DNA from 3 places in the Methylobacterium sp. 285MFTsu5.1 genome. Region 3 is predicted to be linked to each of the others. Evidence: predicted binding sites of a transcription regulator. Region 3 holds the regulator's gene; each other region holds the start of a gene.
The links. Region 3 encodes LexA, which represses DNA repair genes until DNA is damaged. Its sites were predicted from a motif close to TGTTCNNNNTGTGTTCNG; they were not measured.

Region 1 (4,761 bases), on a different contig from region 3:
CGACCTTCGAGGCCCGCCTCGTGGGCGCCGACGGCAAGCGGATCCAGCGCCTCGACGTCGGCACGGGCGAGGAGGCGGCCGCCTTCAAGCGCGACCTGGAACTCGCGACCTTCCAGGTGGCGAGCGTCGAGGCGAAGCCCGCCAAGCGCCACCCGCAGCCGCCCTTCACCACCTCGACCCTCCAGCAGGAGGCCTCCCGCAAGCTCGGGATGGCGCCGGCCCAGACCATGCGGGTCGCCCAGCGGCTCTACGAGGGCGTCGATATCGGCGGCGAGACGGTCGGCATCATCACCTACATGCGGACCGACGGCGTCGACATGGCGCCGGAGGCGATCCAGGACGCCCGCCGGGTGATCGGCAAGGAGTTCGGCGACCGCTACGTGCCGGACGTTCCGCGCAAGTACAGCGTCAAGGCCAAGAACGCCCAGGAGGCCCACGAGGCGGTGCGCCCCACCGACATGGGCCGCCTGCCCAAGACGGTGGCGCGCCACCTCGAGCCCGAGCAGGCCCGGCTCTACGAGCTGATCTGGACCCGCACCATGGCCAGCCAGATGGAATCGGCCGAGCTGGAGCGGACCACCGTCGACGTCACCGCCAAGGTCGGACCGCGGACCATCGACCTGCGCGCCACCGGCCAGGTGGTGAAGTTCGATGGCTTCCTGACCCTCTACCAGGAGGGCAAGGACGACGAGGAGGACGAGGAAAGCCGCCGCCTGCCGCCCATGAAGGCCGGCGACCCGCTCGCCCGCGAGCGGATCAGCTCGACCCAGCACTTCACCGAGCCGCCGCCGCGCTACTCCGAGGCGAGCCTCGTGAAGCGCATGGAGGAGCTCGGCATCGGCCGCCCGTCGACCTATGCCGCGGTTCTCCAGACCTTGCGGGATCGCGAATACGTCAAGATCGAGAAGAAGCGGCTGCAGCCGGAGGACAAGGGGCGGCTCGTCACGGGCTTCCTCGAGAGCTTCTTCCGGCGCTACGTCGAGTACGACTTCACCGCCGGCCTCGAGGAGCAGCTCGACCGGGTCTCCAACGCCGAGATCGACTGGCGGGCGGTGCTGCGCGACTTCTGGCGCGACTTCTCCGCGGCGATCGGTGAGACCAAGGAGCTGCGCGTCGCCGACGTGCTGGAGGCGCTGAACGGCCTCCTCGGCCCGCACATCTTCCCCGACAAGGGCGACGGCTCGAACCCGCGCACCTGCCCGACCTGCGGCTCAGGCCAGCTGTCGCTGAAGCTCGGCAAGTTCGGCGCCTTCATCGGCTGCTCGAACTACCCGGAGTGCAAGTACACCCGGCAGCTCTCGGCCTCGGGCGTCGACGGCGACGGTGACGGCTCCTCGGCCGAGGGTGGCCAGCCGGGCGTGCGGGTGCTGGGCGACGATCCCGCGACCGGCCTGCCGGTGACGCTGCGCGACGGCCGCTTCGGGCCGTTCCTCCAGCTCGGCGAGGCCTCCGCCGAGAAGGGCGCCGAGAAGCCGAAGCGCTCGTCGCTGCCCAAGGGGCTCAGCCCCTCGGACGTGGATCTCAACAAGGCGCTGGCCCTGCTGGCGCTGCCCCGCGAGGTGGCCCGCCACCCCGAGACCGGCGAGCCGATCCTGGCCAATCTCGGCCGATTCGGACCCTACGTGCAGCACGGGAAGACCTACGCCAATCTCGGCAAGGACGACGACGTGCTGGAGATCGGGGCTAACCGCGCCATCGACCTGATCGTCGCCAAGGAGCAGGGCGGCGGCCGCGGCCGCCCGGCCGCCGATCCGGGCCGGCCGCTCGGCAAGGACGAGGCCAGCGGCCGCGATCTCGTGGTCAAGGCCGGCAAGTACGGGCCCTACGTCACGGACGGCGAGGTCAACGCCACGCTGCCGAAGACGATGAGCGCCGAGGCGCTGACCCTCAACGAGGCGATCGCCCTGGTGAACGCCAAGCGCGCCGCGGGCGGCGGCAAGCCGGCAAAGCGCGGGGCGGTCCGGAAAGGGTCGGCGCGGGCCGCGGGCGGCGACAAGCCGGCGGCGAAGAAGACCGCCGCGAAGAAGCCTGCGGCCAAGAAGGCGGCGGCGAAGACGTCGAGCGCGGGCTGAAGCGTTCGTGGACGAGGCTGAGGCGGGCCGGCAAGCCCGCCCGTCCTTGCGAGCGGAGCGAAGCAATCCAGTGCAGCGCGAGGCGTTCGAACGTGGCGCCGACTGGGTTGCTTCGCTCCGCTCGCAAAGACGTGGCAGAGGCAGCGTTGCCGCCCCTCACCGCGGGTTGCGGTCAGCGATCGGGTTCAGACCAGGTAGGTGATCGTCGCCGCCACGGCCGTCGCGAAGGTCGCGAGCGCGAGGGTGGTGGAGTTCATCAGCGCCCGACCGGCCGGCACGACAGCCGAGTCATCGTCGCAGCCGAAGGCGGCGCCGGCCGCGTGCTCGAAGCGGATCAACGTGAGGCGGCGGGCCTCGATCGCGGCGTCGCTCATGGACTGCGGCTCCCTGACCACGGTCAAGATTTATCTCCGCCACCAACGTCGATCGTCCCGTTCTGTTCCGGGCGTCGCCTGTGGAAGCCGGGCATGCGGGTCACGAGAAAGCCTTAACCCATTGTTGTGCAACGTCGTGATGACGGCCCGGCGCGCGGAACCGTGTGCCGGCACGGACGCGGCCCTCGCTCGCGGCAGCGCAGCATGCGATGATGCGACCGCCTCGCCGCAGGGCGAACGGCTTTGATGTTTATGGTTTGTTCCGCTATCATGCGGGGATGAAGGCGCATGCTCCACGACCCGAGACCCGTCCCAAGACCCGTCTGCGCGAAGCCGAGCCGGCCGACGCGCCGCGCGCCAGGAGGCCGCGCGTGAGCGATCCGGCGCGGGACCTGTTCGGGCCGGGCGGCAAGGGCGCGGCGGCCCGCCCGCCCGAGCCGCGGCGGCGGCTGGATTCGGCGGCCTCCGTGGCGACGCTCGCGGCCGCCGAGCCGGAGGGCGGCTACACCGCCTCCGACATCGAGGTGCTGGAGGGGCTGGAGCCCGTCCGGCGCCGGCCCGGCATGTATATCGGCGGCACCGACGAGCGGGCGCTCCACCACCTGTTCGCCGAGGTGATCGACAACTCGATGGACGAGGCGGTCGCCGGCCATGCCAGCTTCATCGAGGTGGAGCTTGAGGAGACCGGCGCCCTCGTCGTCACCGACAACGGCCGCGGCATCCCGGTCGACCCGCACCCGAAATTCCCCGGCAAGTCGGCGCTCGAGGTCATCATGACCACGCTGCACGCCGGCGGTAAGTTCGACTCGAAGGTCTACGAGACCTCGGGCGGCCTGCACGGCGTCGGCATCTCGGTGGTGAACGCACTCTCCGACCTGCTGGAGGTCGAGGTGGCGCGCAACCAGACGCTCTACCGGCAGACGTTCTCGCGCGGTCATGCCCAAGGGGCCTTGGAACTGGTCGGCCGGGTGCAGAACCGCCGCGGCACGCGCGTGCGCTTCCACCCGGACGCCCAGATCTTCGGCTCGCTGAAGTTCGACCCGCGCCGCCTGTTCAAGATGGCGCGCTCCAAGGCCTACCTGTTCGGCGGCGTCGAGATCCGCTGGCGCTGCGCCCCGGCCCTCCTCGAGGGGCTGGAGGACGTTCCGCCCGAGGCGGTGCACCGCTTCCCCGACGGGCTGCGCGACTACCTCGCCCGCGACATCGACGGGAAGGAACTCGTCACCGACGCCATGTTCTCCGGCAAGATCACCAAGCCGGGCTCGCACGGGTCGCTCGAATGGGCGGTGGCCTGGATGGTCGCCGAGGACGGGATCTCGCACTCCTACTGCAACACGATCCCGACGCCCGAGGGCGGCACCCACGAGGCCGGCCTGCGCGTCGCCCTGCTGCGCGGCCTGCGCGAGCACGCCGAGCGGGTGAACCAAGCCAAGCGCATGACGGCGGTGACCACCGACGACGTCATGGCGACCTGCGCGTCGATGCTCTCGGTGTTCATCCGCGAGCCGGAATTTCAGGGCCAGACCAAGGACAAGCTCGCCACCGTGGAGGCCCAGCGCATCGTCGAGACGGCGGTGCGCGACGCCTTCGACCACTGGCTCGCCGCCTCCCCGGCCCAGGCCAACAAGGTCCTCGACTGGGTGATCGACCGGGCCGAGGAGCGCCTGCGCCGCCGCCAGGAGAAGGAGGTCGCCCGCAAGAGCGCGACCCGCAAGCTGCGCCTGCCCGGCAAGCTCGCCGACTGCTCGGCGGCCGGCACCGCGGGCTCGGAGATCTTCATCGTCGAGGGCGACTCGGCCGGCGGCTCGGCCAAGCAGGCCCGGGACCGGGCGACCCAGGCGATCCTGCCGCTGCGCGGTAAGATCCTGAACGTCGCCTCGGCCTCGCGCGACAAGCTCGGCGCCAACCAGCTGATCTCCGATCTCACCCTGGCGCTCGGCTGCGGCACCGGTTCGGCCTTCCGCGAGGCGGACCTGCGCTACGAGAAGGTGATCATCATGACGGACGCCGACGTCGACGGCGCCCACATCGCCTCGCTGCTGATCACCTTCTTCTACCGCCAGATGCCGAGGCTGATCGACCGCGGCCACCTCTACCTCGCGATCCCGCCGCTCTATCGGCTGCAGCAGGGCTCGAAGGTGGCCTATGCCCGGGACGACGCGGATCGGGAGCGGATCGTCAAGACCGTGTTCAAGGGCGGCAAGGTCGAGATCGGGCGGTTCAAGGGCCTCGGCGAGATGATGCCGGCCCAGCTCAAGGAGACCACCATGGATCCGAGGAAGCGCACATTGCTGCGCGTCGCGGTCCTGGACGAG
Region 2 (4,761 bases), on a different contig from region 3:
CAGGACCGGGACGATGTTGGCGCAGCCCGCCCCGACCAGGGCGTAGCCGGCGAGCGCCGCCTCCCAGGCCAGGATGACGACCGAGAGCGCGAGGCCGGCCGCCGCCAGCAGGCCGCCGAGGATCACCACGGGCCGCCGGCCGAGGCGGGCCACGATCGCATCCCCGCCGAGCCGGCCGGCCGTCATGGTGACCGAGAAGGAGGCGTAGCCGAGCGCCGCCCAGGCCGGATCGAGCCCGCGCTGCTGGATCAGGAACACCGCGCTCCAGTCGAGGGCCGAGCCCTCGGTCAGGAACACCACGAAGCAGAGCAGGCCCAGTACCAGCACCGGGCCGCGGGGCAGCGCGAAGGCGGGCCCGCCGCTTCCCCCTGTCCCGCCGGCCGGAAGGATGCCCGGCCAGGCGGCCGCGAACAGGGCCACGATGCCGGCGACCAGGATCAGCACGCTCCAGCCGGCGCCCAGGCCGGTGCCCATCAGGACGCTGGCCAGCAGCGCCCCCAGGATGCAGCCGAGGCTGTAGAGGCCGTGGAAGCCCGACATCATCGGGCGCCCGGCGGCGCGCTCCACCGCGACGGCCTGCAGGTTCATGACGCAGTCCACCGCCCCCATCCCGGCCCCGAACAGCAGCAGCGCCCCGGTGAGCGGCACGAGCCCGGAGCCCACGGCCAGCACCGGCAGGGCGAGGCCGATCGCGAGCGTGCCGGCGAGCAGGACCGGCCGGAAGCCGAGCCGCGCGGCCGCGGCCCCGGCGCTCGGCATCGCCAGGATCGAGCCGACGCCGAAGGTGAGGAGCAGCAGGCCGAGCCCCGCCGCGTCGAGGCCGGCGCGGTCCTTCACCAGCGGCACCAGGGGCGCCCAGGTGGCGTTGGCGATGCCCACGATCAGGAACAGCAGCCGCGTGGACAGGCGCTGCTGGGTGGCCGTGCGGTCGTCGGAACCGCGGAGGGCGGCCGGATCGGTCGCGTCGCATGCTGGCATCGATACCTGTCGGGATGTGGATCTGAGGGCGGGATACGGCGACGTGGATCTCGGCGCCCGCGGTGCAACACCGAAGGTGGGCCAAGGTTTGGCGAATCGAGCTACGGCGAAGCTGGGGCCACCGGACTCCGATCGCGGCCGCTGGCTCCACCGCGTCATCGCTTCGCTGCGCTCGCGAAGACGGTCGCGCGTTCACCGAGCGGTTGCCGACGTACGCGTTTCGTTCTAGCAAGGGCGGCGCATGACGGGCCTGCGTCCCGCCGGCCGCATCTTGCCGCGGGCCCCCTCGGGCTCGACATGAGCCGGAGCGGCGGCTGGCCCGCGCGCGAATCCGTCCGATTTCGTCGATGCCTCGGTCGACGCCTCGAAAGACCGCCGCCCTCATGGCCAAAGCCCAAGCTGGAAGTCGTGCCGCAAGCCGCGTCGGTGCTGCCCAAGCCGCACCGAAAGCTGCCGCCAAAGCGCCTTCCAAGACGGCTCCGAAAGCCCCGGCGACGGCCAAGGCGCCCCAGTCCAAGGCGCCCGAGTCCAAGCCGGTTCGCGCGAAATCCAGCTCCCCCGGCGCGCGGAACGAAGCCGCCATCGACGCCAAGCTGGAGGCCCTGTTCGACGCCGCGCCGGCCCCCGTCGAGGACCGGCGGGTCATCGCGATCCGCGGCGCCCGGGAGCACAATCTCAAGAACGTCGACCTGACCATCCCGCGGGACAAGCTCGTGGTCTTCACCGGGCTCTCGGGCTCGGGCAAGTCGTCGCTCGCCTTCGACACGATCTACGCGGAGGGGCAGCGCCGCTACGTCGAGTCGCTCTCGGCCTATGCCCGCCAGTTCCTGGAGATGATGTCCAAGCCCGACGTCGACCAGATCGACGGGCTGTCGCCGGCGATCTCGATCGAGCAGAAGACCACCTCGAAGAACCCCCGCTCGACCGTGGGGACGGTGACCGAGATCTACGACTACATGCGCCTGCTCTGGGCGCGGGTCGGCATCCCCTACTCGCCGGCCACCGGCCTGCCGATCGAGAGCCAGACCGTCCAGCAGATGGTCGACCGGGTGCTGGAGCTGCCGGAGAAGACCCGGCTCTACCTGCTGGCGCCCGTGGTCCGCGGGCGGAAGGGCGAGTACCGCAAGGAGATCGCCGAATATCAGAAGAAAGGCTTCCAGCGGCTGCGCGTGAACGGCGAATACTACGCCATCGACGATGTGCCCAAGCTCGACAAGAAGTTCAAGCACGACATCGACGTGGTGGTGGACCGGATCGTGGTCCGGGCCGATATCGGCTCGCGGCTGGCCGAGTCCTTCGAGACCGCGCTGGAACTCGCCGACGGCGTCGCCGAGATCGTGTTCGCCGACGCCCCCGAGGGCGAGGCGCCGCGGACCGTCACCTTCTCGTCGCGCTTCGCCTGCCCGGTCTCGGGCTTCACCATCGCGGAGATCGAGCCGCGGCTGTTCTCGTTCAACAACCCGTTCGGCGCCTGCCCGACCTGCAGCGGCATCGGCCACGAGATGCGGATCGATCCCGAGCTGGTGATCTCCGACCCTGGCTTAAGCCTGAAGCGCGGCGCGGTCGGCCCCTGGGCGAAGTCGACCTCGCCCTATTACGGCCAGACGCTCGAGGCGCTCGCCGAGCATTTCGGCTTCAAGACGGGCGTCCCCTGGCAGAGCCTGTCGGAGACGGCCCGCGCCATCGTGCTCTACGGCTCGGGCAAGCAGGCGGTGCGCTTCGCCTACGACGACGGCTTGCGCAAGTACACGGTCAACAAGCCCTTCGAGGGCGTGATCCCGAACCTGGAGCGCCGCTACAAGGAGAGCGACTCGGACGCCGTGCGCGAGGAGATCGGGCGCTTCATGAGCGAGACGCCCTGCGCCGCCTGCGGCGGCAAGCGGCTGAAGCCCGAGGCTCTGGCCGTGAAGGTCGCCATGGCGGACATCGCCGACGTGACCGCCCTCTCGGTCTCCGAGGCGCACCGCTGGTTCTCGGACCTGCCCGGGAAGCTGACCGCGAAGCAGAACGAGATCGCGGTCCGGATCCTGAAAGAGATCCGCGACCGGCTGAGCTTCCTGGTGGATGTCGGCCTGGAATACCTGACGCTCGCCCGCGGCTCCGGCTCGCTCTCGGGCGGCGAGAGCCAGCGCATCCGCCTCGCCTCGCAGATCGGCTCCGGCCTGACCGGCGTGCTCTACGTGCTGGACGAGCCCTCGATCGGCCTGCACCAGCGCGACAACGAGCGGCTGCTCGGCACGCTCAAGCGCCTGCGCGACCTCGGCAACTCGGTGATCGTGGTCGAGCACGACGAGGACGCGATCCTGCAGGCCGATTACGTGGTCGATGTCGGCCCGGGCGCCGGCATCCACGGCGGCGAGATCATCGCGCAGGGCACCCCCGCGGAGGTGCTGGCGAACCCCGCCTCGCTCACCGCCAAGTATCTCACCGGCGCGATGGCGGTGCGCACCCCGACCGCCCGCCGCAAGGGCCGGAAGGGCAAGCTCGGCCTGTTCGGCGCGCGGGGCAACAATCTCAAGGACGTGGACGTCGAGATCCCGCTCGGCACCTTCACGTGCATCACCGGCGTCTCGGGGGGCGGCAAGTCCACCCTGGTGATCGACACCCTCTACAAGGCCGTCGCCAAGAAGCTGAACGGCGCCCTGGAGCACCCGGCCCCCTACGGGCGGCTGGAGGGGCTGGAGCACCTCGACAAGGTCATCGACATCGACCAGTCGCCGATCGGGCGCACGCCGCGCTCGAACCCCGCCACCTATATCGGCGCCTTCACGCCGATCCGCGACTGGTTCGCGGGCCTGCCGGAGGCCAAGGCGCGGGGCTACCAGCCCGGGCGCTTCTCGTTCAACGTCAAGGGCGGGCGCTGCGAGGCCTGCTCGGGCGACGGCGTCATCAAGATCGAGATGCACTTCCTGCCGGATGTCTACGTCACCTGCGACGTCTGCAAGGGCAAGCGCTACGACCGCGAGACCCTGGAGGTGAAGTACCGGGGCAAGTCCATCGCCGACGTGCTCGACTCCACCGTCGAGGAGGCGGCCGAGCTGTTCAAGGCGGTGCCGGCGATCCGCGACAAGCTCGAGACCCTGAAGCGGGTCGGCCTGCACTACGTCCATGTCGGCCAGCAGGCCACCACCCTGTCGGGGGGCGAGGCGCAGCGCGTGAAGCTCTCCAAGGAGCTGTCGAAGCGCGCCACCGGCCGCACCCTCTACATCCTCGACGAGCCGACCACCGGCCTGCACTTCCACGACGTCGCCAAGCTCATGGAGGTGCTCCACGAGCTGGTCGACCAGGGCAACACCGTGGTGGTGATCGAGCACAACCTCGAAGTGATCAAGACCGCCGACTGGGTGATCGACATGGGTCCTGAGGGCGGCGACGGCGGCGGCCGGGTGGTGGCGCAGGGCACGCCGGAAGAGATCGCCCGCGCCAAGGCCAGCCATACCGGCCGGTTCCTGCGCGAGGTGCTGGAGCGGCGGCCCGCCTCACCCGCGAGCCGCGGTCGCGCCGCGGAGTAGCGCGGCGGCGGAGGGGGGCGGACCTTCCGGGGGCGGGCATCGCACGCACCGGCGACCGTGCCGGACGCGCCACCGCCACCGCCACCGCCACCGCCACCGCCCCTGCAGTGCGGGCGCGGGTCCGACGCGACGGATCACCCGCTCCCGGGCCGGCGCGGCAGTTTCTGCCGGGTCTCGGCCGGACCCCGCGCCCGCGGACGGTGATTCGAGCGGCCGGATCCGGCTCCGGACCCGCCGCCGACCGGCTCGGAGCCGGATCCCGGCCCGCGCG
Region 3 (4,761 bases):
CCGTGGCTCCAGCCGAGCCGCACGAGGTAGTTGCGCAGGGCCGCCGGCAGGTAGCCGAGATCGCGGTAGGCCTCGACGCCGAGCGCGCCGTGGCGCTTCGAGAGCTTGGCCCCGTCCGCTCCGTGGATCAGCGGGATATGCGCCATCCTCGGGATGTCCCATCCGAGGGCCGAGAAGATCTGGCTCTGGCGCGCCGCGTTGGTGAGGTGGTCGTCGCCGCGGATGATCTGCGTGACGCCCATGTCGTGGTCGTCGACCACGACGGCGAGCATGTAGGTCGGCGTCCCGTCCGAGCGCAGCAGGACGAGGTCGTCGAGGTCCTTGTTGGCCCAGGTCACGCGGCCCTGGACGGCGTCCTCGACCACGGTCTCGCCCTCGGTCGGCGCGCGCAGGCGGATCACCGGCTTGACCCCGGCGGGGGCCTCGGACGGGTCGCGGTCGCGCCAGCGGCCGTCGTAGCGCGGAGCGCGCCCCTCCGCGCGGGCGGTCTCGCGCATCTGCGTGAGCTCCTCGGCGGTGGCGTAGCAGTGATAGGCGCGGCCCGCGGCCAGCAGCTCCTCGGCGACCGCGCGGTGGCGCTCGGCGCGGGCGAACTGGAAGACCACGTCGCCGTCCCAGTCGAGGCCGAGCCAGGAGAGGCCGTCGAGGATCGCGTCGATCGCCCCCTTGGTGGAGCGCTCGCGGTCGGTGTCCTCGATGCGCAGCAGCATCGTGCCGCCGGTGTGGCGGGCGTAGAGCCAGTTGAACAAGGCCGTGCGGGCCCCGCCGATATGCAGGTAACCCGTGGGCGAGGGGGCGAAGCGCGTGACGACGGCTGAGGACATCGGTCCGGTATGTTCCGGGGCTGGTCGCGGACGGGGCGCGACGGACGGCGAAGGGGCGGCGGAGCGGCGAGGGGCTCGACAGGGCGCCCGTAGCACGAAGAACCCGCTGTAGCACGGGCCGGCGGATGCGTTAAGAATCGCCCGCAGAATCGCACGGCCCCGACGACAGGTCGCGCGGAGCGGGGCGGCGGCGATGCGGCGGATCGGCGCGAGGCGGGCGGACGGCGCGGTCGCGCTGATCGGCCCGCGCGCCCGAGCCCTTCCCGCCGCCCTCTTGGCCGCCCTCCCGGCCGCCCTCCCGGCGCTCCGCGACTGGGTCGTCGCCGGCCTCGCCCGCGAGGCCGAGCAGCGCCGGCTGTTCCCCTGGCTGGCGGTGGCCTTCGGCGGCGGGATCCTGGTCTACTTCGCGGCGGCCGACGGCGCGCCGAGCCTCGCCGCCCCCCTGATCGCGGCCGGCCTCGCGCTGGCGCCGGTCCCCGTCCTCGGCGCGCGGCCGGCGGCCCTGGCGGCGGCGCTCGCGGTGGCGGCCGCGTTCCTCGGCTTCGCGGCGGCGACCTGGCGGGTCTCGCAGGTCGCCGCACCGATCCTCACCCGCACCACGATCGGCCCGCTCGTCGGAACGGTCGAGGCCCTGGACGAGCGCGAGGTGGGCGCCCGGCTGGTGATCCGGGTGGAGAGCTTCGCCGGCCTCGCGCCGGAGGCGCGGCCCGCCCGGGTCCGGGTCTCGTTCCGGAAGACGCCGATCCCGCGTCCCGGGGACGGCGTCGCCGCCACGGCCCGGCTGCTTCCGCCCCCGGAGGCGGCCCGGCCCGGCGGCTACGACTTCGCCCGGGACGCCTATTTCCAGGGGATCGGCGCGGTGGGCTCGCTGATCGGCACCGTCACCGTCCGGGAACCGTCCGGGCCGCCGCCGCTGGGCCTGCGGCTCGCCGCTGCGCTCGACGCGGCGCGCAACGGGCTCACGCGCCGGATCGCGGAGGCCGCCGGCGGCCAGGCGGGTGCGGTGGCGGCGGCCCTGGTGACGGGCAAGCGCGGCCTCATCGGGCCGGCCACCAACGACGCGCTCCGCGCCGCCGGCATCTACCACGTGGTGTCGATCTCGGGCCTCCACATGGTGCTGGCCGCCGGCGTGGTGTTCTGGCTGGTGCGGGCGCTCCTCGCCGCGGTGCCGCTCTGCGCGCTGCTCTGGCCGATCAAGAAGATCGCGGCCGGCTTCGCCATGGTCGGCGTCACCGCCTACTGCGCCTTCTCGGGCTGGGACATCGCGGCCGAGCGCTCGCTGATCATGACCCTGATCATGCTCGGCGCGATCCTGGTGGACCGGCCGGCCCTGTCGATGCGCAACCTCGCCCTCGCGGCGCTGATCGCGCTCGCCCGGGAGCCGGAGGGCCTGCTCGGCCCGAGCTTCCAGATGTCCTTCGGCGCCGTGGCCGGGCTGATCGCCTGCGCGCGGCTGATCGACGGGCGGCTGCTCGTGCGCCCGGGGGCCGGGCGGATCGGGCGGCTCGTCGGGACCGGCCTGTCGGCGATCACCGGGACCCTGGCCACGACCCTGGTGGCGCAGGTCGCGACGGCCCCCTTCGCCACCTACCACTTCCAGACGGTCCAGCCCTTCGGCCTCGTCGGCAACGCCCTGACCCTGCCGCTCGTCTCCCTGGTGGTGATGCCGGCCGCGGTAATCGGCTGCCTCGCCTATCCCTTCGCCCTCGACCGGCCGGTCTGGTGGCTGATGGGGCAGGCGGTGGCCGGGATGCTGGCGATCTCGGACTGGATCGCCGGGTTCGAGCGGGCGGTCCTGGTGCTGCCGGCCTTCGGCGCCGGGGCGCTCGCCCTGCTGACCGCCGGCCTGCTGCTGGGGACGCTGCCGGCCTCGCGCCTGCGCTGGCTCGCCGTGCCGCCGGTCCTGCTCGGGCTCGTCCTCGCGGCCCGGCCCAACCACTACGACCTCTACGTCGACCGGCAGGGCGCGGGGGCCGCGGTGAGGGGCCCGGACGGGCGGCTCGCGGCCCTCGGCAGCCCTTCGGGCTTCGTCCTCGAGCAGTGGCTGAAGGCGGACGGCGACGGGCGGCGGTCCGCGGGGCTGATCGTCCGGTCCGGCAGCGGGCGCTGCGACCGGCTCGGCTGCACCGCCCGGCTGCCGGACGGGCGGGCGGTCGCCCTGGTCCGGGACCGGCGGGCCTTCCCGGAGGATTGCGCCCGCGCCGCGGTGCTGATCACGGGCCTCGCGGCGCCGCCGACCTGCACGGGGCCGCTGGTGATCGACCGGCGCGTCCTCGCCGCCCGCGGGGCCGTGGCCCTCCGGACCGACGGCGACGGCTTCGCCGCGCGCTACGCCCGGGACGACGGCCGCGCCGTGCCCTGGCGGCCGGCCGCCGGGCGCGGGCCGGGACCGCCGCGGCCGGTCACCGCGGAGCCGGGCGACCGCCCCGCGGAGGACGGGGTCGCCGCGACGCCGGAGGCCGACGCCGCGCCGGGCGGAGACCTCGCCCCCGGCGACGCGCCGGCCGAGCCGCTTCAGTAGCGGCGGACGAGGCTCACAAGGCGGCCCTGGATCCGGACCCGGTCGGGCCCGAGCACGCGGGTCTCGTAGGCCGGGTTGGCGGCCTCGAGGGCGATCGACGAGCCGCGGCGGCGCAGGCGCTTGAGCGTCGCCTCCTCGTCGTCGATCAGCGCCACGATGATGTCGCCGGTATTGGCCGTCTCCTGCTTGCGGATGACCACGAGGTCGCCGTCCAGGATGCCCGCCTCGACCATCGAGTCGCCGCGCACCTCGAGGGCGTAGTGCTCGCCGCCGGCCACGAAGTCCGGCGACAGGGTGATGGCGTGGCTCTGGTTCTGGATCGCCGAGACGGGGGTACCGGCCGCGATCCGGCCCATGACCGGGATCGAGATGGCGCGGCCGGACTCGTCGATCATCCGCGTGCTCGCCGGGGCCGGCGGCTGCTTGGACTTACCGCCCTCGACCACGCTCGGCGTGAAGCGGCGCGGCTCGGCGGGGGCCTGAGTCGCCGGAGCGGCCTGGGTCAGGCTCTCGGGGATCCGGATCACCTCGATGGCGCGCGCCCGATTCGGAAGGCGCCGGAGGAAGCCGCGCTCCTCGAGCGCCGTGATCAGCCGGTGGATGCCGGATTTCGACTTGAGATCGAGGGCATCCTTCATCTCGTCGAACGACGGCGGGACACCGCATTCCTGCATCCGGCTCTGGATGAATCGCAGGAGGTCCAGCTGCTTGCGCGTGAGCATCGACGGGGGACTCGCGGCTTGGCGGACCGCCACGTGACGGTCTCCGAAACAAATCACGAACAGGTTAAACGTTCCGCAAGTGTTCCGCAAGAGCGGCACCGCTCGGCTCGGCGCGCCGCGGGCGCGCCCGCGGGAGAAGGTCGAGAAACGCATTGACGGCGCAAGCGGAGCCGTTTCAATGCATCGCGGCGCCCCGCCGGGAAGGCGGCGGATCCGGGGTGCGGGCTGGGACCCTCTTGGAATGACGAGGATGCGACGACCCGCAGCTCTGCTGCCCCTCGGCCTCGCCGCCCTCGGCCTCGCCGGCTGCACCACCGGATTCTCCTACATCTCGCGGAACTACGTGGCGCTCACTCCCCAGGTCGTCACGATCGGCTGCAAGGAGCCCTACGAGGTCTACGACAACCGGCAGCTGCGCCGGATGCTGATCGTGTCCAACGCCCTGCGCGAGTATACCGGCTGCAACCTGAGCGAGGTCCGGATCGATCCGGAGCCGGGCGCCACCCGGGTGAAGCGCTTCCGCACCGCCGCCCGGGCCTATCTCGACGAGACCGTGCGCGAGGATTGCCGGATCACCGGCGAGACCGTGTTCGATCCGCTGAAGACCGAGTTCGCCTACGCCTGCGACGCGCCGATCGAGAAGCGCGGCACCGTGGTCCCCCGCCTGCCGGGCCGCAATCCGGGCCTCGGCGTG

Region 1: a site for LexA is predicted at 2,694-2,711, ahead of parE (DNA topoisomerase IV subunit B). Genes of this name have one in related genera too.
Region 2: a site for LexA is predicted at 1,189-1,206, ahead of uvrA (excinuclease ABC subunit UvrA). Genes of this name have one in related genera too.

Annotation. Positions count from the first base shown of each region.
Region 1 covers NZ_KB911291.1:58,886-63,646, reverse strand. Annotated here, with positions in the region: gene topA (type I DNA topoisomerase) at 1-2,072, shown strand, start outside; gene H288_RS0125090 (hypothetical protein) at 2,258-2,446, opposite strand; gene parE (DNA topoisomerase IV subunit B) at 2,818-4,761, shown strand, end outside.
Region 2 covers NZ_KB911294.1:8,685-13,445, reverse strand. Annotated here, with positions in the region: gene H288_RS0125980 (MFS transporter) at 1-978, opposite strand, end outside; gene uvrA (excinuclease ABC subunit UvrA) at 1,362-4,490, shown strand.
Region 3 covers NZ_KB911273.1:98,756-103,516, forward strand. Annotated here, with positions in the region: gene gltX (glutamate--tRNA ligase) at 1-824, opposite strand, end outside; gene H288_RS0109075 (ComEC/Rec2 family competence protein) at 1,018-3,345, shown strand; gene lexA (transcriptional repressor LexA) at 3,339-4,067, opposite strand; gene H288_RS0109085 (hypothetical protein) at 4,318-4,761, shown strand, end outside.